2 regions of the Halomonas terrestris genome follow, and region 2 is predicted to be linked to the other one. Evidence: predicted binding sites of a transcription regulator. Region 2 holds the regulator's gene; the other holds the start of a gene.
What was found. The regulator sigma-54, encoded in region 2, starts transcription at its own class of promoters, with help from an activator protein. The targets are predictions, from matches to a motif close to TGGCACNNNNNTTGCTNT.

Region 1: the regulator sigma-54 is predicted to act here: its motif matches at 6,302-6,319, upstream of ACOMD9_RS06400 (ANTAR domain-containing response regulator).

The regions. Positions count from the first base shown of each region.
Region 1 is NZ_JBMHFZ010000004.1:190,384-200,744, reverse strand. It holds gene nirD (nitrite reductase small subunit NirD) at 1-394, opposite strand, end outside; gene nirB (nitrite reductase large subunit NirB) at 525-3,044, opposite strand; gene ACOMD9_RS06410 (NAD(P)/FAD-dependent oxidoreductase) at 3,041-4,366, opposite strand; gene ACOMD9_RS06405 (CmpA/NrtA family ABC transporter substrate-binding protein) at 4,617-5,651, opposite strand; gene ACOMD9_RS06400 (ANTAR domain-containing response regulator) at 5,662-6,261, opposite strand; gene ACOMD9_RS06395 (nitrate reductase) at 6,663-9,401, shown strand; gene ACOMD9_RS06390 (hypothetical protein) at 9,794-10,361, shown strand, end outside.
Region 2 is NZ_JBMHFZ010000023.1:18,972-29,332, reverse strand. It holds gene ACOMD9_RS18005 (calcium/sodium antiporter) at 70-1,029, shown strand; gene ACOMD9_RS18000 (KpsF/GutQ family sugar-phosphate isomerase) at 1,082-2,074, shown strand; gene ACOMD9_RS17995 (KdsC family phosphatase) at 2,100-2,657, shown strand; gene lptC (LPS export ABC transporter periplasmic protein LptC) at 2,662-3,264, shown strand; gene lptA (lipopolysaccharide transport periplasmic protein LptA) at 3,261-3,794, shown strand; gene lptB (LPS export ABC transporter ATP-binding protein) at 3,803-4,528, shown strand; gene ACOMD9_RS17975 (RNA polymerase factor sigma-54) at 4,677-6,089, shown strand; gene hpf (ribosome hibernation-promoting factor, HPF/YfiA family) at 6,247-6,555, shown strand; gene ptsN (PTS IIA-like nitrogen regulatory protein PtsN) at 6,562-7,032, shown strand; gene rapZ (RNase adapter RapZ) at 7,082-7,999, shown strand; gene ACOMD9_RS17955 (HPr family phosphocarrier protein) at 8,003-8,272, shown strand; gene pmbA (metalloprotease PmbA) at 8,269-9,609, opposite strand; gene yjgA (ribosome biogenesis factor YjgA) at 9,727-10,257, shown strand.

The sequences.
Region 1 (10,361 bases), on a different contig from region 2:
AGCTCACCGGCCAGGTGCGCAGCGTGACGCTGTCGTCTTCCAGGCACTGGCCGTCGGCAAGGCGGAAGTGCTGCTTGTAGATCGGCGAGGCGACGACGAGCTGGCCCTTGAGGTCGCCGACGATGCCGCGGGCGATGACGTTGGCGCCGGAGAAGGGGTCGTGGTGGTCCAGGGCGTAGAGTTCCTGTTCGTGGCCGGGCAGCGCCGGTGTGTTCGGGCCGGCTGGCTGCGGCGTGTTCGGGCCGCATGGAATGTAGAAGAGGGCGATCTGGGCCGGGCCTTCGGCGGTGTCGAGCCAGGCGGCCACGCCGGAGAAGGGCACCAGGTCGGCGCGGGAGCAGAGGCGTTGCCAGGTCTGGGGCATGGTCTTGGCTGCTGCGGTTGCGGTGGTCATGGAAAACTCCTTGTTCGGTTGGCGAGTTGCCGGCGCCGGGGTCAGACCCCGGTGGCGATGCCGCCCGCGAGCGGCACGACACTGGCCTCGGCGCCTCTATCGGCTGACCAGGGGCGTTGGGCCAGGCTCATCACGCTGGCCGTAGCTGGCCGCGCTCGGTGGTAGTGATGATGTCCGGGTCCGGGCGGCTGTCGTTGACGAAGCTGCGGAAGCGCTTGAGCTTTTCCGGGTCGGAGATGGCGTTCGCCCACTCGCACTCGTAGGTGTCGACCACGGCCTGCATCTGCCGCTCCAGCGCCTCGCCGATGCCGAGGCTGTCCTCGAGGATCACCTTCTGGAGGTAGTCCAGGCCGCCCTCCAGGTTCTCGCGCCACACCGAGGTGCGTTGCAGGCGGTCGGCGGTGCGGATGTAGAACATCAGGAAGCGGTCGATGGTGCGGAACAGCTCCTCGTCGTCGAGGTCGGTGGCGAACAGCTCGGCGTGGCGCGGGCGCATGCCGCCGTTGCCGCACACGTAGAGGTTCCAGCCGTTCTCGGTGGCGATCACGCCGACGTCCTTGCTCTGGGCCTCGGCGCACTCGCGGGTGCAGCCGGACACGGCGAACTTGAGCTTGTGCGGGGCGCGAAGGCCCTTGTAGCGGTGCTCCAGCCGGATCGCCATGCCCACGCTGTCCTGCACGCCGTAGCGGCACCAGGTGCTGCCCACGCAGGACTTCACCGTGCGGGTCGACTTGCCGTAGGCGTGGCCGGTCTCGAAGCCGGCCTCGATCAGCTCGCCCCAGATCGCCGGCAGGTCCTCCAGGCGGGCGCCGAACAGGTCGATGCGCTGGCCACCGGTCACCTTGGTGTAGAGCGCGTACTTCTGCGCCACCTGGCCCAGCACCACCAGCTTGTCGGGGGTGATCTCGCCGCCCGGCACGCGGGGAACGACGGAGTAGGTGCCGTTCTTCTGCATGTTGGCCATGAAGGTGTCGTTGGTGTCCTGCAGCGGCACATGGGCGGCATCGGTGATCGGCTCGTTGAAGCAGGAAGCCAGAATCGAGGCCACTGCCGGCTTGCAGATATCGCAGCCCAGGCCGTGGGTGTCGGCGTTGCCGTGCTTCTCGATCAGCTCGCCGAAGGTCCTGATGCCCTCCACCCGCACGATGTCGTAGAGCTCCTGGCGGGTGTAGTGGAAGTGCTCGCAGATCGACTGGTCGACCTCCACGCCGCGCGCTGCCAGCTCGTGGTCGACCACGCTCTTGAGCAGGGCGGCGCAGCCGCCGCAGCCGGTGCTGGCCTTGGTGTCGGCCTTCACCGCGACGAGATCGACGGCGCCGGCATCGATGGAGGCGCAGACATCGCCCTTGGTGACGTTGTGGCACGAGCAGAGGGTGGCGGTTTCCGGCAGGGCGTCCGGCCCCAGCGCGGGGGCGGCGTCGCCGCCGGCCGGCAGGATCAGCGCGGCCGGGTCTTCCGGCAGTTCGATACGGTTGGCGTAGTACTGCAGCAGGGTGTCGTAGTAACTGTTGTCGCCCACCAGCATGGCGCCCACCAGGCGCCGCCCGTCGCTGGAAACCACCAGCTTGCGGTACTGCTGCTTGAGCGGGTCGAGGAAGCGGAACATGCGCGCGCCGGGGGTGCGGTCGCCGTGGGCGTCGCCGATGGAGCCCACGTCGACGCCCATCAGCTTGAGCTTGGTGCTCATGTCGGCGCCGCTGAAGGTCGCACTGCCTTCCAGCAGCGTGGCAGCGGCGGCCTTGGCCATCTGGTAGCCGGGGGCCACCAGGCCGAAGATGCTGTTGTTCCACAGCGCCACCTCGCCGATCGCCAGAATCGCCGGGTCGCTGGTCAGGCAGCGGTCGTCGATCACCACGCCGCCGCGCTCGCCGATCTCCAGGCCGCAGTCGCGGGCCAGCTGGTCGCGGGGGCGAATGCCGGCGGAGAACACGATGAGGTCGGTCTCCAGCACCTTGTCGTCCTGGAACACCATGCGGTGGCGGCTGGCCTCGCCGTCGACGATCTCCTGGGTGGCACGGCCGGTGAGCACCTGCACGCCCAGCGCCTCGATCTTCTCGCGCAGCAGCTCGCCGCCCTCGCTGTCGACCTGCATGGGCATCAGGCGCGGGGCGAATTCCACCACGGCGGTATCGAGGTTCAACCCGCGCAGGGCGCCCGCCGCCTCGAGGCCGAGCAGGCCGCCGCCCACCACCACGCCGGTGGTGGCGGTCTCGGCTGCTTCACGGATGGCGTCGAGGTCCTCCAGGGTGCGGTAGACTAGGCAGCCCTCGCGGTCGTTGCCGGGAATCGGCGGCACGAAGGGGGTGGAGCCGGTGGCCAGCACCAGCCGGTCGTAGGGGCAGCGGCCCTGGGGGGTGACCACCTCATTCTTGTCGCGGTCGATGGCGGTGACCGCTTCATGCAGGCGCAGTTCGATGCCGTGCTCGGCATAGTAGTCGGCGGTGGAGAGCGCCAGCGAGGCGGCATCGCGGCCGCTGAAGTACTCGGAGAGATGCACGCGGTCGTAGGCCAGGTGGCGTTCCTCGCCGAACACGGTGATGGCGTAGCGCTCGGTGGCGTCCTGTTCGGCCAGCTGCTCGACCAGGTGGTGGCCGACCATGCCGTTGCCGATGACGATCAGTTGCACTTTGTCGGAATGGGCGGTGTTCATGCGGCCTCCTTGACGGGGCGTGTCGGGGAATCGGTAGCGGCGTCGTCGAGCCGGACCTGGGCGTCGGTGGCACCGAGCAGCAGGGCCTGGCGGCAGGGGCCGAGATCGGTGCCGGTCAGGGAGTGCTCGAAGTACCAGGGGCCCATGGTGGTGTCGCCGTAGAGCACGGCACCCTCGATGCGCCCGTTGCGCACCAGCAGGCGGCGATAGTCGCCCTGCTGGGGGTCGTGATAGGTGAGCACCTCGTGATCGAGGTCGGGCTCGGTGGGGCCGAAGGCGTAGAGCGATACGCCGCTCACCTTGAGCCTGGTGGCACAGGGCTTTTCGACATAGCGCGCTTCCACGTGGCCGTCGACCGGCTCGCCTGCCAGGTGGGCGGCGAGCACCTCCACCTGGCGCCAGATCGGTTCCACCAGCCCGTAGGTGGTGCCCTGGAACTCGCAGCATTCGCCGAGGGCGTGGATCGCCGGGTCGGAGCTGGTGAGGGTCTCGTCGACGATCACGGCACGGTTGACCTCGAGCCCGCCAGTGCGCCCCAGCTCGGCGTTGGGGGCGATGCCGATGGCCACCACCACGCCGTCGGCGGCCAGTCGGCGGCCGCCCTCCAGCCGCACCGCCGCCACCTGGCCGTCCCCGTCGTCCTCGAGGCCGGCGATATGTCCCCCGGTGATCACCTCGATGCCGCGGCCCTCGAGCTCACGCTGCAGCAGGGTGGCGGCGGTGGTGTCGAGCTGGCGGTTCATCAGGCGGTCGTCGCGCTGGATCAGGGTCACCGCGAGGCCTCGCTTGCGCAGCCCCTCGGCGGCTTCCAGGCCGAGCAGGCCGCCACCGATCACGACCGCCCGGCCGCCCTCCGCGGTGGCACGGCCCCGGCTGAACCGGATCAGCTCGGCGGCATCGTCGAGGTCGCGGAAGGCGTGTACGCCATCGAGCTCCAGGCCGGGAATCGGTGGCATGGCCGGGCGCGAGCCGGTGGCCAGCACCAGGCGGTCGTAGTCGAGGGTGCGGCCGGCATCGGTGGTCAGGCACCGTGCCTGGCGATCGATATCGGTGACGCACTCGCCGAGTATCAGGTCGATGTCGTTCTCGGCGTACCAGTCCGTCCCCCTCAGGGTCAGGTCATCGTGGCTCATTTCACCGGCGAGAAGCGGCGAGAGCAGGATGCGGTTGTAGGCCGGCACCCGCTCGGCGCCGATCACGGTGATGCGCGGCGGACGCCCCGGCTGCCTGACCAGGGCATCGACCAGCCGATGGCCGGCCATGCCGTTGCCGACGACCACCAGGTGCTCGGTCGCCAGGGAGTGGGGATGTCGATGGCACATGTCCTGACACCTCTCTGCTTGATGCGGAAATGACGAAACAAAGAAGACGCCTCGACGCAGCCTCCCTCGGGGAGTGCGCAGAGACGTCTTCGCCGTGATATGTCGTGCGATCGCCATTGATCGCCCTGTACCCTGACCCAATCAAGAATTCGGCCAGAGTGCCGGAAGTTTCGAGTTTTTTTATTTATTACATATAGTTGGGCTTTTCATGTCATGCCGGTCCCGTCCCGGGGGGAGCCATGGGTGCACATCACTGGTGCGTGGCCGTATCGAAATGCACGGGGCTGTAGCACTCGTCCAGGGTGTGACGGTCGAGCGTTCGGCCGTGGTCGTGCATGTGCCGCTCGAGGTGTTCGGCGAAGCGACCCGCTGCCGCGGGGCTGGGGCGCAGTACCCCCTCGCCGTACAGGCGCTGGTGGATCGGGGCGCGGTCCAGCGCCAGGTCGCCGAGGTGGCCGATGGCGCGGTCGAGATAGGGCGGCAGGGCGAGCCAGTCCCGGGCCCGGCGACGGTGCTCGGGGGACGCGGCGAGCCAGGCGCTGGCATGCGTCAGGGCGCGGAGCACTGCCGCCAGGGTGGCCGGGTAGCGCCGGGCCCAGGAGCCGGTCACGCCGAGGACCTTCTCCGGGTGGTCCGGCCATAGCTGGGCGCCGGTGGCGACCGGCCGTCCGGCACCGCGGTGGCGGGCCAGGGTGCCCCAGGGTTCGCCGGCGCAGAAGCCGTCGATGTGGCCTTCCTGGAGTGCCTGCACCATGCGGGGTGGCGGCAGGGCGATGAGTTCCACGTCCCGCTCGGGGTCCAGGCCGCCCAGGGAGAGCCATTCGCGCAGCAGGTAGTGCTGGCAGGAGAAGGGGTAGACCATGGCCAGGCACGGGCGTCTTGCGACTGGCTGACGGCGTAGCCAGTCGCCCAGGGCCCGGGCGCTCGCCGCGGGGGCATCGCCGAGTGTCGCGCCACTCTCCCGGCAGAGTGCCTCGGAGAGGGTGAGGGTATTGCCGTTGCGGCCCAGGATGATCGGGGCCAGGGCATCGCAGGGTGCCCGACCCAGCCCCAGGCTCATGGCCAGCGGCAACGGAGCCAGCATCTGGGCTCCGTCGAGCAGGCCGGCGGCGACCTTGTCACGCAGGGTCGACCAGGCGTTCTCCCGCGACAGCGAGACCTCCAGGCCCTGCTCGGCGAAGAAGCCCTGCTCCCGGGCGATGATCAGCAGGGCCGCGTCCAGCAGGGGAATGAAGCCGAGGGTCAGGTGTTCCAGTTCGGGAGGGTGGTTGGCAGTCTGGTGCATGACGGGGCCCCTATTCAGGCGAGCGAGGATTCAGGCGTTCGAGGATGTCGATGACGCTGTCGGCGACCTCGGCCAGGCGCTGGCCGCGGTCCATGGCCAGCTTGCGCAGCATGCGATAGGCCTGCTCCTCGTCGCAGTCCTGATGCTTCATCAGCAGGCCCTTGGCACGCTCGATGCGTTTGCGATCGGCCAGCTGGTTACGCGCGCGATCGAGTTCCCGGCGCATGGCGTGGAAGGCGTCGAAACGGGCGATGGCGACCTCGATGATGGCCTTGACCCGCCCGGGGACCAGGCCGTCGACCACATAGGCGCTGACGCCCGACTTGATCGCCGCCTGCATGGTGTCGGGATCGTGCTGGTCGGCGAAGAACACCACCGGACGCGGGTTCTCGCGATTGAGCAGCGCCATGCTCTCCAGGGTGTCGCGATCGGGTGACTCCATGTCGATGATCACCACATCGGGGTGATGGCGGGCGACCATCGCGTTGAGGCCCGCCGGGCTCTGCAGGCGGCAGATGACCGTATGGCCCTCGCGGGTGAGGGCCTCCTCGACCATGGCGGCGCGTACGACCTCGTCGTCGACCAGCAGGATGTTCAGGGGGGGTGGCATGGCGGTGTCGCTCGTCGTGTTGCGTGCGTTTCCTGCCGTGTTTGCAAGATGCATTCCAGATGATGCTGTCTCGAGGCGGGATGGCGCCTTCCGGCGGGGCGAAGCCGTCGAGAACGACGTGTCGAAGGGCCCCGGGCACCGGGGTGGTGCATTGCGTGCCGGCCCGTGATGGCTCCTGGTGCGGGGCCCGGGGCGAGGACACGGGGAGTCCCTGCCCAGGTTGCTGGTCCCCCGGGGAAAACCCTTGCATGGCACATGTCTTGCTACCATTGGATCATGCGGAGAGGAGCGCCATGCCGGCCCTCCGAACCCAGGCAACGACGCCCGCCAACGGCCCCGACTCGATCGGGAGCCATCGGCGGGCGTCGTCGTTTCCCGACCTACCGCGACAGGAGATCGTCATGCATCAGGCCCGAACCACCTGCCCCTACTGCGGCGTCGGCTGTGGCGTCCTGGCCTGTGTGGAGAATGACCGTATCACCGGGGTGGAAGGCGATGCCGACCACCCGGCCAACTTCGGGCGGCTGTGCGTCAAGGGCTCGGCCCTGCACGAGACCCTGGGCGACCAGGGGCGCCTGACCCGGCCTCGGGTCGACGGCGTCGAAGTGGACTGGGAGACGGCACTCGGCGCGGTGGCCGATCGACTGCAGGACACTCGCCGCACGCACGGCAAGGAGGCGGTGGCGGCCTATCTCTCGGGGCAGCTGCTCACCGAGGACTACTACGTTGCCAACAAGCTGTTCAAGGGCTTTCTCGGCACCCCGCACCTGGATACCAACTCGCGACTCTGCATGGCCTCGGCGGTGGCGGCCTACAAGCGGGCCTTCGGCGCCGATGCCGTGCCCTGCAGCTACGAGGACCTTGAAGAGGCCGAGCTGGTGGTGCTGGTGGGCTCGAACCTGGCCTGGAACCACCCGGTGCTCTACCAGCGCCTGCGCACCGCCAAGAGTCGCAACCCGCTGATGCGGGTGGTGGTGATCGACCCCCGGATCACCGACAGCTGCGAGATCGCCGATCTCTACCTGGGCCTGAAACCGGGCAGCGACGCCCGGCTGTTCAATGGCCTGCTGGCCTGGATGGCCGACAAGGGCAAGCTCGACCGGGTCTACCTGGCGCAGCACACCGGGGGGATCGACGAGGCCCTGGCCGCTGCCCGCGAGGACGCTGCCTCGGTGGAGGCCGTCGCCGCCGACTGCGATCTGGACCCGGAGCGCCTGGAGACCTTCTTCTACTGGTTCGCCAGCCAGCTTCACGTGGTGACCCTCTATTCCCAGGGGGTCAACCAGTCCTCCAGCGGCACCGACAAGGGCAACGCCATCATCAACTGCCACCTGGCCGGCGGCAAGCTCGGCCTGCCCGGTGCCGGCCCCTTCTCGATCACCGGCCAGCCCAACGCCATGGGCGGCCGCGAAGTCGGCGGCCTGGCCAACCAGCTGGCCGCCCACATGGACTACCACAGCCCCGGGGCCATCGATCGCGTCACCCGCTTCTGGACGACAGCGTCGCTGACCCCGAGCCTGCCCGAGGGGCCGGGGCACAAGGCGGTGGCGCTGTTCGAGGCGATCGAGCGCGGCGAGGTGCAGGCGGTATGGATCATGGCCACCAACCCGGCCGTCAGCCTGCCGCGTGTCGATCGGGTGCGCGCGGCCCTGGCGAAATGCCCGCTGGTGATCGTCTCCGAGTGCGTGGCCGACACCGACCTGCTGCCCTACGCCGACATCGTGCTGCCGGCCTCGAGCTGGTCGGAGAAGGACGGCACCGTGACCAACTCCGAGCGACGCATCTCCCGCCAGCGCGGCCTGCTGCCGCCGCCGGGCGAGGCCCGCCACGACTGGTGGATCCTGGTCGAGGTGGCCAGGCGCCTGGGCTTCGGCGAGGCCTTCGACTATGCCCACCCCGGCGAGATCTTCGACGAGCACGCCCGGCTGTCGGGGTTCGAGAACCGGGCCGGTAGCGAGTCCGCTCGGTTGTTCGACATCTCCGGCCTGGCCGGCCTCGATCGGGCTGCCTATGACGCCCTGACCCCGATCCAGTGGCCGGTGACCGCAAAGGCTCCCCAGGGGACCGCCCGGCTGTTCGAGGATGGCCGCTTCGCCACCCCGGATGGCCTGGCCCGGCTGGTGCCGGTACGCCCCCACGGGCCGCAGCAGGCGTTGAGCGAGGCCCGGCCGTTGCGGCTCAATACCGGGCGCGTGCGCGACCAGTGGCACACCATGACGCGCACCGGCCGGGCGCCGCGGCTGATGAACCACCGCGCCGAGCCCTTTATCGAGGTGGAGCCCGCCGACGCCGAGGCCTGGGGTGTCGACGACCAGCAACTGGCGCGCCTGACCGGCGCCGGCGGCGACTACCTCGGCCGGGTGCGGCTCTCCAGGGGGCAGCGCCGTGGCGAGGTCTTCGTGCCCATGCACTGGACCGATCGCTTCAGCGGCCACGCCCGCATGGGCAGCCTGCTGGAGGCCCACCTCGATCCGCTCTCCGGCCAGCCCGAGTCCAAGCATGGCGCCGTGGCCCTGACGCCACTGCTCATCGCCTGGGAGGCGACCCTGCTGGTGGCCGATGACCTGGCGGTAGAAGCCGACTGGCGCGACGCGGCTCGCTACTGGGCGCGCATTCCGCTCCCCGGCTGTCAGCGCTGGCAACTGGCCGGCGGCCGACCGGGAGAGGAGCGCCCCGACTGGCTCGCCTGGCTGAACGCGCACCTGCCGGTGGCCCCGGCGCTGTGGCTCGACGACCCGGCCAGCGGGCGCCTGCGCGCCGCGGGCATCGACGACGGTCGCCTGCGCTGGTGGCTGATGGTCGGCCCGCCCGGCGAGCTGCCCGGCATGGCCTGGCTCGACGAGCGCTTCGCCGAGGCCGCCCGGGGCGAACGGTTGGATGCCGCACGTCGCCGGCGCCTGCTGGCCGGTTGCGACGACGGTGCTACCGACAGCGGTCCGGTGGTGTGCAGCTGCCACCAGGTGGGGCGGTCCACGATTCTGGCGGCGATCCGCGGCGGGGATGCCTGCGTCGAGGCCCTGGGGGCGCGTCTCGCCTGTGGTACCCAGTGCGGCAGCTGCATTCCCGAGCTCAAGTCGCTGATCGAAGAGTGTGCCCGGGCACCTGCCGGGACACGGCCGGAAGTCATCGACCCCGCCTGAGATTGTGGGACATGTCATGGAAATTTCCTGTGTAACAGGGCCGTTTCATCGAGAAACGTGTGGTTAACCCGATGTTTGTCATGGAAATGCTCCGAGCGATTCCACGGCCCGCTTCCACGATGTTTCAGCCGTGATACATAAAACGTTCCTCGGCGGCCTCGCCTGGCCAGCTTCACGCCGACTCCTGATGCGTGATGGCACTTTATCGCCAGGCCTGACAGATGGTTAGGAGATGACGGGGCCGGGCTGGCATGGATCGTGCTGCAGGGGTAGGTGACTGCGAGCAGGAATCGACATTCAGGGGCACTGGCTCGCCTCGAGGCAGTGGCACCGGTTCGCAGTGACGCAGCAATGGACATCGAAGGTGAGTCGTACCCAAAGGAGAATTGGATATGAATAAGTATCTGGTAGTCGCCGGCACTCCCCTGCTGGCACTGGTGATGGCGATCTCCACCGCCCACGCGAACCCGAGCGCCGGTGTGGCCGACAGCGTTGATCAGGATGTCACCTCGAACGCGACGGCCGTCGGTGGCAGCAGCAGCGGCGGGAATGGCGGCGATGGCTTCGGCCTGGCTGCCGGTGGCGGCGGTGGCAACGCCAACGGTGGAGAGAATGACGGTGCTGGCGCTGGCGGCGGAACCGGTGGCGCCGGCGGTTATGCCGATGCAGCCGGTAACGGCGGCAATGGCGGTTCCGTCGGCCGTGGCGGTGACGCCTGGGCCATGAGCGAGTCCTACAACACCTCCACCAGCGTCATCTCGCTGCAGGAGATGAACTCCACCGTGGTAGGCGCCGGCTTCAGCATCAACGGCGGCCAGGGGGCCATGGGTGCTACTGGCGGGGCCGGTGGTGACGCGGCCGCAGTGAACATCGGTGCGGGTATCGGCGGTGCCGGTGGTAACGGCCAGGGCGGCAATGGTGGCCAGGCCGTCGCCAACGCCGGCGATGGCGATGACGGTG
Region 2 (10,361 bases):
CGGCTTGCACCGGGCCGGGCGAGAACGTTTAATGGGCGCCCTTCCAACCTGGCCAGGGCCCACTCTGCCATGCTCGTCCCCCTCACCGCCGTGCTGCTCGGTTTCATCGCCCTGCTGTGGAGCGCCGAGCGCTTCGTCGGTGCCGCCGCGGCCACCGCCCACAGGGCCGGCATGAGCACCCTGCTGGTGGGCATGACCATCGTCGCCCTGGGCACCTCGGCACCGGAGATGGTGGTCTCGGTGATGGCCTCGCTGGACGGGATCCCCGACCTCGCCACCGGCAATGCGCTGGGCTCGAACATCGCCAACATCGGCCTGGTGCTGGGAGTGACCGCCCTGGTGGTCCCGATCCCGGTGCGCTTCTCGCTGGTGCGACGCGAGCTGCCGCTGCTGCTCGGCGCCACCGGCCTGGCCGGCTATGCCCTGGCCAATGGCATCCTCGGCCGCTTCGACGCGCTCTTCCTGGTCCTGCTGCTGGTGTTCAGCCTGTGGTGGCTGTTCCGTGCCGATACTCCCGACGCGCTCGAGGTGAACGAGATCCCCGACATGCGCCTCACCCGCGCCCTGCTGTGGCTGGTGATGACCCTGATGGTCATGGTGGCCGGCTCCCGGGCCCTGGTGTGGGGGGCCAGCGAACTCGCCCGCGGCCTCGGGGTCAGCGAGCTGACCATCGGGCTGACGGTGGTGGCCATCGGCACCAGCCTGCCGGAGCTCGCCGCCTGCGTGGCCAGCGCCATGAAGCGCCACCACGACATCGCCATCGGCAATGTGATCGGCTCCAACCTGTTCAACCTGCTCGCCGTGCTGCCGATACCGGGCATGCTGGCGCCCGGCCCCATCGACGCGGCGGCAGGCGAGCGCGACTATCGGGTCATGCTGACCCTGACCCTGGCGCTGGGCATGCTGCTGCTCTGGCAGCGCCGCGGCCGGCTCGGCCGCCTGCCGGGCACCCTGCTGGCACTCGGCTATGTCGGCTACCTGGCCTGGCTCGCCGCCTCCGGCCAGGGCTCCGGCATGCCGGCAGGCTGAACGGATGGCCATGAACTTGAGTGAAACGCAGCAACGGGCAACAATCACCGCCATGACGACACACACCGACCCCACCGGGAACTCGCCGCTGCGCGACAGCGCTCGCCGCACCCTGCAGCTGGAACAGCAGGCCATTGCCGCCCTCATCGAGCGCCTCGACGAGGGCTTCGATCGCGCCTGCTCGCTGATACTGGCCTGCCCCGGCCGGGTAGTGGTCACCGGCATGGGCAAGTCCGGCCATGTCGCCGGCAAGATCGCCGCCACCCTCGCCAGCACCGGCACACCGGCCTTCTTCGTCCATCCGGGCGAGGCCAGCCACGGCGACCTGGGGATGATCACCCCGGGGGACGTGGTGCTGGCACTGTCGAACTCCGGCGAGACCGCCGAGGTCACCGCCCTGCTGCCGCTCCTCAAGCGCATGGGCACGCCGCTGATCAGCATGACCGGCCGCCCGGGTTCGACCCTGGCCCGCCACGCCGAGGCCCACCTCGACGCCGGTGTCGAACGCGAGGCCTGCCCGCTGGACCTGGCCCCCACCTCCTCGACCACCGCGTCCCTGGCCCTGGGCGATGCCCTGGCGGTGGCGCTGCTGGAGTCCCGCGGCTTCACCGCCGAGGATTTCGCCCGCTCCCATCCCGGCGGCAGCCTGGGCAAGCGCCTGCTGCTGAGGGTCGGCGACCTGATGCACCAGGGCAGCCGCCTGCCTTCGGTGCCGCTGGGCAGTCCGCTGCGCGACGCCCTGCTGGAGATCACCCGCCAGGGGCTGGGCTTCACCTGCGTGGTCGACGGCGACGGGCGGCTGGCCGGCGTCTACACCGACGGCGACCTGCGCCGCACCCTCGACCAGCACTCGGACCTCTCCGACCTGACCGTCGACGACGTCATGACGCGCCCCGGCAAGCGGATCACCGCCGATATCCTGGCCGCCGAGGCGGTGCGCATCATGGAAGACAACCGCATCACCGCCCTGGCCGTGGTCGACGACGCGGGGCGACCGGTCGGTGCCCTGCACATGCACGACCTGCTCGCCAGCGGCGTGATCTGACGCCCCTCTCAACCAAGGAGCCCCCATGACCCTCGATTCTCCTCTGCTCGACACCCAGCTGGTGGACCGCCTGCGCCGTGTACGCCTGCTGGCCATGGACGTGGACGGCGTGCTCACCGACGGCCGCCTCTACTTCCAGGCCGACGGAATCGAGATCAAGGCCTTCCACACCCTGGACGGCCATGGCATCAAGCTGCTCAAGCGCGCCGGTCTCGAGGTCGCGCTGATCACCGGTCGCGACTCCCCCATGGTGAGCCGTCGCGCCGCCGCCCTTGGCGTCAAGCATGTCTACCAGGGCGTCGAGAAGAAACTGCCCAGGCTGCGTGAACTGTGTCGCCAACTCGACCTCGAGCTGGACCAGGTGGCCTACTGCGGCGACGACATGCCCGACGTGGGTGCCATCAAGCGTGCCGGCGTGGGCATCAGCGTGCCGGGCGCGCCCTCCTATATCCGCAAGCATGCCGACTGGGTCACCGAGCGTGCCGGCGGCCACGGCGCGGTGCGCGAGATCTGCGACACCCTGCTGCAGGCCCAGGGGCACTGGGATGCCGTGATCGACACCTATCTCCACGGGGCCGACTGACGCCATGGCGCTGCGACTGCCGCGCCCCTCGTTCCGGATCTGGCTGCTGCTGTTGCTGCTGGCACTCGGCGGGGTGCTCGCCCTGCTCGACCAGCGCAGCGTGCGCGAACCCGGCCCGGTGCCCCGCGACGAGGCCGGGGAGCCCGACTACTTCCTCGAGGGGGCCCGCCTGACCCGTTTCGACGCCGAGGGCCGGGCCCACCAGCGCCTCGTCACGCCACGCCTGGTGCACACCCCCCACGACGACGTCACGCGCATGCAGACCCCGGAGGCGAGACTGATCGACAGCTCGGGGCGCACCTGGTTCGGCCATGGCGAGATCGGCACCCTGGGGGCCGGGGGCAACCCCCTGACCCTGTCCGGGGACGCCCGCCTGCACGCCCCCGAGGAGCGCTGGCAGCTGGACACCGACATCCTCCACTTCGATGCCGACACCGGTCACGCCTGGAGCGATACCCCGGCACTGCTGCGCCAGCCTCCCCAGCGCATGAGCGGCGAGCGCTTCGATGCCTGGATCCATGACAATCGCGCCCGCCTGACAGACAATGTCCGGGGCCACCATCCCCCCGAGACGCACCCCGACACCGACGAGGACCCCGAGCCATGAAGCGACTGTCCCACGCCCCCCCGCTGCTCCCGGCACTGCTCGGCCTGGCGTGCATGGCCATGGCCCTGGCGACGACCCCGGCGCTGGCCCTGGAGGGCGACGCCAGCGCCCCGATCGAGGTGGAGGCCGATCGGCTCGATCTCGATGACCGAGCCGGCACCGCCATCTACACCGGTGACGTGGACATCCGGCAGGGCAGCATGCATCTCACCGGTGACCGGGTCGAGATCCGCCGCAACGCTGCCGGCGAACTCTCCCACGCCATCGCCACCGGCGAGCGCGCCTACATCGAGCAGCAGCCCGCGCCGGACGAGCCGCTGGTGCGCGGCTGGGGACGCACCATCGTCTATTACGTCGCCGAGCGACGGGTGGAGCTCATCGACCGCGCCGAGCTGCACCAGGGCGGCGACACCTTCGATGGCGGCTACCTGGAGTACTTCCTCGATCGCCGCGTGGTCCAGGCCCGCGCCGAGGCAGAGGGTGTCGAGGAGCGACAGCGCGTACGCATGACCCTGCAGCCCGAGCAGTAAGGGACGACATGAAGACACTTCGCGCCAACCACCTGGCCAAGAGCTACAAGCGTCGCCGCGTGGTGCATGACATCAGCCTGACCATCGGCCAGGGCAGCATCGTCGGCCTGCTCGGACCCAACGGCGCCGGCAAGACCACCTCCTTCTACATGATCGTCGGACTGGTGCGCGCCGATGCCGGCGAGGTCCACATCGATGGGCAGGACCTGTCGAGGGCGGCCATGCACGAGCGGGCCCGGGCCGGCATCGGCTACCTGCCCCAGGAGGCCTCCATCTTCCGCAAGCTCTCGGTGGCCGACAACATCATGGCGATCCTCGAGACCCGCCGCGACCTCGATCGCGCCGGCCGCCAGGCTCGCCTGGAGGAGCTGCTCGCGGACTTCCACGTCACCCACATCCGTGACAATCTCGGCATGAGCCTGTCCGGCGGCGAACGACGGCGGGTGGAGATCGCCAGGGCCCTGGCCATGGAGCCCGCCTTCATCCTGCTCGACGAGCCCTTCGCCGGGGTCGACCCCATCTCGGTGGGCGAGATCAAGGGCATCATCCGCCAGCTCAAGGCACGCGACATCGGCGTGCTGATCACCGACCACAATGTGCGCGAGACCCTCGACATCTGCGATACCGCCTACATCGTCGGCGACGGGCAGATCATCGCGGAGGGCAACGCCGAGGCGATCCTCGCCAACCAGCGGGTACGCGAAGTGTATCTCGGCGAGGACTTTCGCCTCTGAAACACCATTGTAACCTTATGACAAGAATGCCGATATTATGTGACGGCATGAAAATTGCCGTTGGCACGCTTTTTGCTAATAAACGACTTGCAACACGACCCCCGGCGGGCTAGGGTGAGGTTTTCCGGCGAATGAGTACACACCTCTCGTGGCCATGAAAGCATCCCTGCAACTTCGCGTCGGCACCCAACTGACCATGACCCCCCAGTTGCAGCAGGCCATTGCCCTGCTGCAGCTCTCCACCCTGGACCTGCGCCAGGAGATCCAGCAGGCGCTGGAAGCCAATCCCATGCTGGAGCTCGACGATGACTTCGGCGAGCAGGAGACAAGCGAGACGCCCGACGACGACTGGGCCAGCGAGATCCCCGACGAGCTCTCGGTCGACAGCGACTGGTCCGACACCTACCAGGACCTGGGCACGCCCGCCGGCAGCGGCGAGGGCCCCGACTTCGAGCGCCAGGCCGATGGCCAGAGCCTGCAGGGTCATCTCGCCTGGCAACTGGCGATGACCGACCTGAACGAACGCCAGCGGCACATCGCCGAGAGCCTGATCGATGCCGTGGACGGTGCCGGCTACCTGGGCCAGTCCCTCGACGAACTGCGCGACGGCCTCAGGAGCCAGGGCCTCGAGGGGCTCAAGGGCCGCGAGGTGGAGCAGGTACTGCTGCGGCTGCAGCAATTCGAGCCCACGGGGATCTTCGCCCGGGACCTGCGGGAATGCCTGATGCTGCAGCTCGCCGTCCTGCCCGACGACACCCCGCTGCTGCCCCAGGCGCGCCGCCTGGTCCGCCAGTTCCTCGAGGCACTGGCCGGCGACGACCGACGCCTGCTCAAGCGCCGCCTGGGCCTCGACGACGACGCCCTCGACGAGGTCATCGCCCTGATCCGCTCACTCGACCCGAGGCCGGGCAGTCGCTATTCGGAATCCGGCAGCGACTACGTCATTCCCGACCTGGTCGCTCGCCACGACCGGCACGGCTGGCAGGTGGAGCTCAACCCCGAGGCCCTGCCGCGACTGCGGATCCAGCCCGACTATGCGGCGCTGATTCGCCGCGCGGACAAGAGCCAGGACAACCAGTTCCTCAAGGATCACCTGCAGGAAGCGCGCTGGCTGATGAAGAGCCTCTCGAGCCGCAACGACACCCTGCTGCGCGTGGGGCGCGAGATCATGGCCCGCCAGCTCGACTTCCTCGAGCAGGGCGAGGAGGCGATGAAGCCCTTGATACTGGCCGACATCGCCCAGGCCGTGGAGATGCACGAATCGACCATCTCGCGGGTCACCACCCAGAAGTTCATCCATACCCCCCGCGGCGTCTTCGAACTGAAGTACTTCTTCTCCAGCCAGGTCGGCAACGGCGATGGCGATGCCCACTCGAGCACGGCGATCCGCGCCCGGCTGCGCAAGCTGATCCAGGAGGAGCCGCCGCGCAAGCCGCTCTCCGACAGCAAGCTGGTGACCCTGCTCGACGAGGCCGGCATCAAGGTGGCGCGCAGGACGGTGGCCAAGTACCGCGAGGCCATGGGCATCCCCTCCTCCAGCGAGCGCAAGCGGCTGAGATGATTCCCGGACCCCGGCGTGAGCGCCCCTCCAGCGATGGAATTCCGATCCCTTGCATGACCCGCATCAGCGGTCGGGTGCAACGCCCTCCACAGGGGGTTTGCACGGCAGGAAAAAGGGTTACAATCGAAGCACCAACCGAAGGACGAAGGAGCGTGTCATGCAAGTCAACATCACCGGCCATCATGTGGAACTGACCGACGCCCTGCGTGACTATGTGAACGAGAAGCTCACTCGCGTGGAACGCCACTATGACAACATCACCACCGTGCAGGTCACGCTCTCCGTGGAGAAGGAGAGGCAACAGGCCGCCTGCACCCTGCATGCCGCCGGTGCCGATCTGCATGCCGAGGCCATGGACGGCGACATGTACGCCGCCATTGACGCCCTCGCCGACAAGCTTGACCGCCAGCTCGTCAAGCACAAGGAGAAGGTCCAGGCCCGCGCCCAGGGCGCCGGCGCCCGCTGATCCACCATGACACTCGAAGCCATCCTGCCCCCCGAGCGCACCCTCTTCGGGGTGCCCGGGGGGAGCAAGAAGCGGGTGCTGGAGTTCTTCAGCACCTTCATCGCCCAGAACACCCCGAGTCTCGACAGCCAGGAAGTCTTCGGCCGCCTGATCGGCCGCGAACGGCTTGGCAGCACGGGGATCGGCAATGGTGTCGCCATCCCCCATGCCCGCGATCCTCACTGCAAGGCGCCCATCGCCGGCTTCCTGAAGCTGGCCGAGCCCATCGACTTCGATGCCGTCGATGGCGAGCCGGTGGACCTGATCTTCGTGCTGCTGGTGCCGGAGGAGGCCGACGAGGCCCATCTCGCGCTGCTGGCCCAGGTCGCAGGCGTGATGAACGATGCCGAGACCCGGGGCCGGCTGCGCAAGAGCGCCAGCCAGCGCGAGCTGCATGAGCGGCTCATCGAGGCGATCCGACGACAGTCCTCGGGCTGATCGCCCCTCACCGGGCCACCCGGCCAGCCACACGACCAGGAGACCCGCCATGCAGCTCGTGATCATCAGTGGCCGATCCGGCTCAGGCAAGTCGATCGCACTGCAGGCGCTCGAGGACCTCGGCTACTACGCCATCGACAACCTGCCGGCCATGCTGCTCGGCCCGCTGGTGGACGAACTCAGCAGCGACCACTCCCCCCACACCTCGATCGCGGTGAGCATTGACGCCCGCAACCTGCCCCATGCGCTCGAACGCTTCCCCAGCCTGCTGGAGGAGGTCCGCGCCCGCGGCATCGACGGCCAGGTGATCTACCTCACCACCGATGCGCGCATCCTGCTCGAGCGCTACTCGGAAACCCGCCGGCGCCACCCGCTGACACGGGGCAGCGACATGACCCTGGCCGAGGCGATCGATTCCGAGGAGACGGCGCTGGCCGAGATCCGTGACCTGGCCGACCTGGTGATCGACACCTCGCGCCTCTCGGTTCATGAACTGCGCCGGCGCATCAGTGACCAGGTGGGGAGCCACCGGGCCGACCAGCTGACGTTGACGGTGGAGTCCTTCGGCTTCAAGCGCGGGGTGCCGCTCGACGCCGACCTCGTCTTCGACGCCCGCTGCCTGCCGAACCCCTACTGGGATCCCCGGCTCCGGCAGGACACCGGACGTGACGCCTCGATCATCGAGTTCCTCGACGGCTACCCCATCGTCGGCGAGATGCATGACGACATCCTGGCCTGGGTCGAGCGGTGGCTACCCGCGTACGAGGCCAGCCATCGCAGCTATCTCACCGTCGCCATCGGCTGCACCGGCGGCCAGCACCGTTCGGTCTACCTGGCCGAGAGGCTGGCCCGGCACCTCGCCGAACGTCACCCCAGCGTGCGGCTCCGCCATCGCGAGCTGGGCATCCACGACACCCTCCCCCTGCTCCCGACGTCCAGGGCCGACAACGCGGACGAGGGAACCTGAGGCGTGCCGCAACGCAAGCTCACCCTGACCAATCGGCGCGGCCTGCATGCCCGGGCGGCCACCAAGCTGGTGCAGTGCTGCCAGCCCTTCCAGGCACGGGTCACCGTGTCCCACGCCGGTCGCGAGGCCGACGCTGCCAACATCATGTCGCTGCTGATGCTGGCGGCCCCCTGCGGTACCCAGCTGACCATCAGTGCCGAGGGCGAGGACGCCGAGGCGACCCTCGACGCCATCGAGGCGCTCTTCGAGGCCCGCTTCGAGGAGGACGCCTAGGCGCCGGCGACGGTCATCTCATCGATGAGCCAGCTGCCGGTATGGATGCTGCCGCGGGTATCGGTGTCGTCACCGACCCCCGCCAGCCCCTTGAACATCCCCTCGAGGTTGCCGGCGATGGTGAACTCTTCCACCGGGTACCGGATCTCGCCGTCCTCGACCCAGAAGCCCGCCGCACCGCGGGAGTAGTCGCCGGTCACGCCGTTGACCCCCTGCCCCATCAGCTCGGTGACCAGCACGCCGCGCCCCATGCGGCGCAGCAGCGCCTCCTGGCTCTCCAGAGGGGCGGAGATGCGCAGGTTGCGCGCCCCACCGGCGTTGCCGGTGGACTGCATGCCGAGTCGCCGGGCACTGTAGGCCGAGAGCATGTAGCTGGCCAGGCGGCCGTTCTCGATGAAGACATTGTCACGGGTCTGGACCCCGTCGTTGTCGAAGGGGCTGCTGGCCATGGCACCGCGCTCCATGGGCTTCTCCTGCAGGCTGAACCACTCGGGGAAGAGCGACTCGCCCAGACGGTCGCAGAGGAAGGAGGCCTGGCGATAGAGGGCGCCGCCGGCGATGGCGCTCATCAGGTGTCCGACCAGCCCGCTGGCCAGGGTCGGGTCGAACAGCACCGGCAGCCGCCCGGTCGCGGGACGCCGGGCGCCGAGCCGGCGCAGGGTGCGCCGCGCGGCACTCGCCCCCACCGCCTCGGGCGCGGCCAGATCCCGCGGATCCCGCGCACTGGTGTAGTCGTAGTCGCGCTGCATGCCCCCCTCGTCCTCGGCGATCAGCATGCAGGAGAGCGAGTGACGACTGCCCCGCTGGCTGCCCAGGAAGCCATGGCTGTTGGCATAGACCCGCACGCCCTCGCCACTGGAGAGCGAAGCGCCGTCGGAGCTGCGGATACCGGCCGTGCCGCGCCCGGCGGCCTCGCAGGCGAGGGCCAGGTCGATGGCCTGCTCGGTACTCAGCTCCCAGGGATGATGGACATCGAGATCCGGCAGTTCACGGGCCATCAGCTCGGCGTCGGCCAGGCCCGCGGCCGGATCCTCCCCGGTATGGCAGGCGATGGCCACTGCCTTCTCCACCACCGCACGGATCGAGGCCTCGCCGGCATCCGTGGAGGAGGCACTGCCCTTGCGCTTGCCCACATAGACCGTGACGGCGATGCCCTGGTCACGGGAGAGCTCCACGGTCTCCACCTCTGCCTCGCGGACGCTGACGCCGATCCCCTGATCGACGCTGGCCCCCACCTCGCAGGCGTCGGCGCCCAGTTGCCTGGCCAGTTCGAGCGCCGACTGGGCGCGGCTCTCCAGCAGGGCCTGCTGGGTGGCGGCATCGAAAGCCTGTGTCATGCGATTCTCCTCGTCACCCGGCCCGCAGGCCGGAAGGTCTTCATGTTCGTTGCGCAGCCCGCCGGCGCGGGCTGGTATACTGTCGGCATCCTCTCAGCCTAAATCGATGGAAGCGGCATGTCCCAGGAATCTCCCCGTGAGCTGCTCGCGCAGATCACCCAGTCGGATGACGAGCCCGTCAGCAAGTCCCAGCTCAAGCGCGAGATGCATGCGCTGCAGCAGCTGGGCGAGGCGATCATCGCCATGAGTCCCGCCGAGCGCGCCCGCTTCCCCCTCTCCGACGACATGCTGGCCGCCGTGGAGGAGACCTCGCGCATCCGCTCCCACGAGGGCCGGCGGCGCCATATGCAGTACGTGGGCAAGGTCATGCGCCGCGAGAACCTCGAGGCCATCCAGGCGGTGTACGACGAGATCGAGCAGGAGAAGCTCCGCCGCGACCACGCCTTCCATCGCCTCGAGAAGTGGCGCGATCGTCTCCTCGAGGAGGGCGACGCCGCCGTCGAGGCCTTCATCGCCGACTACCCGGACGTGGACCGGCAGGCCCTGCGCCAGCTGATCCGCAACGCCCGTCGCGAGCGCGAGCAGGGCAAGCCGCCCACCAATGCCCGCCGCCTGTTCAAGCTGGTCCGCGATACGGCGGGGCTGTAGGCCTCACACCGCTCGGGGCTGATCCGGCGGCAGGCCTGCGAGGAGGCGCTGTGAATACTTCCCTGTACGCTACCGATTCCCTGCTTCGCTCTCGCATCCTGCTC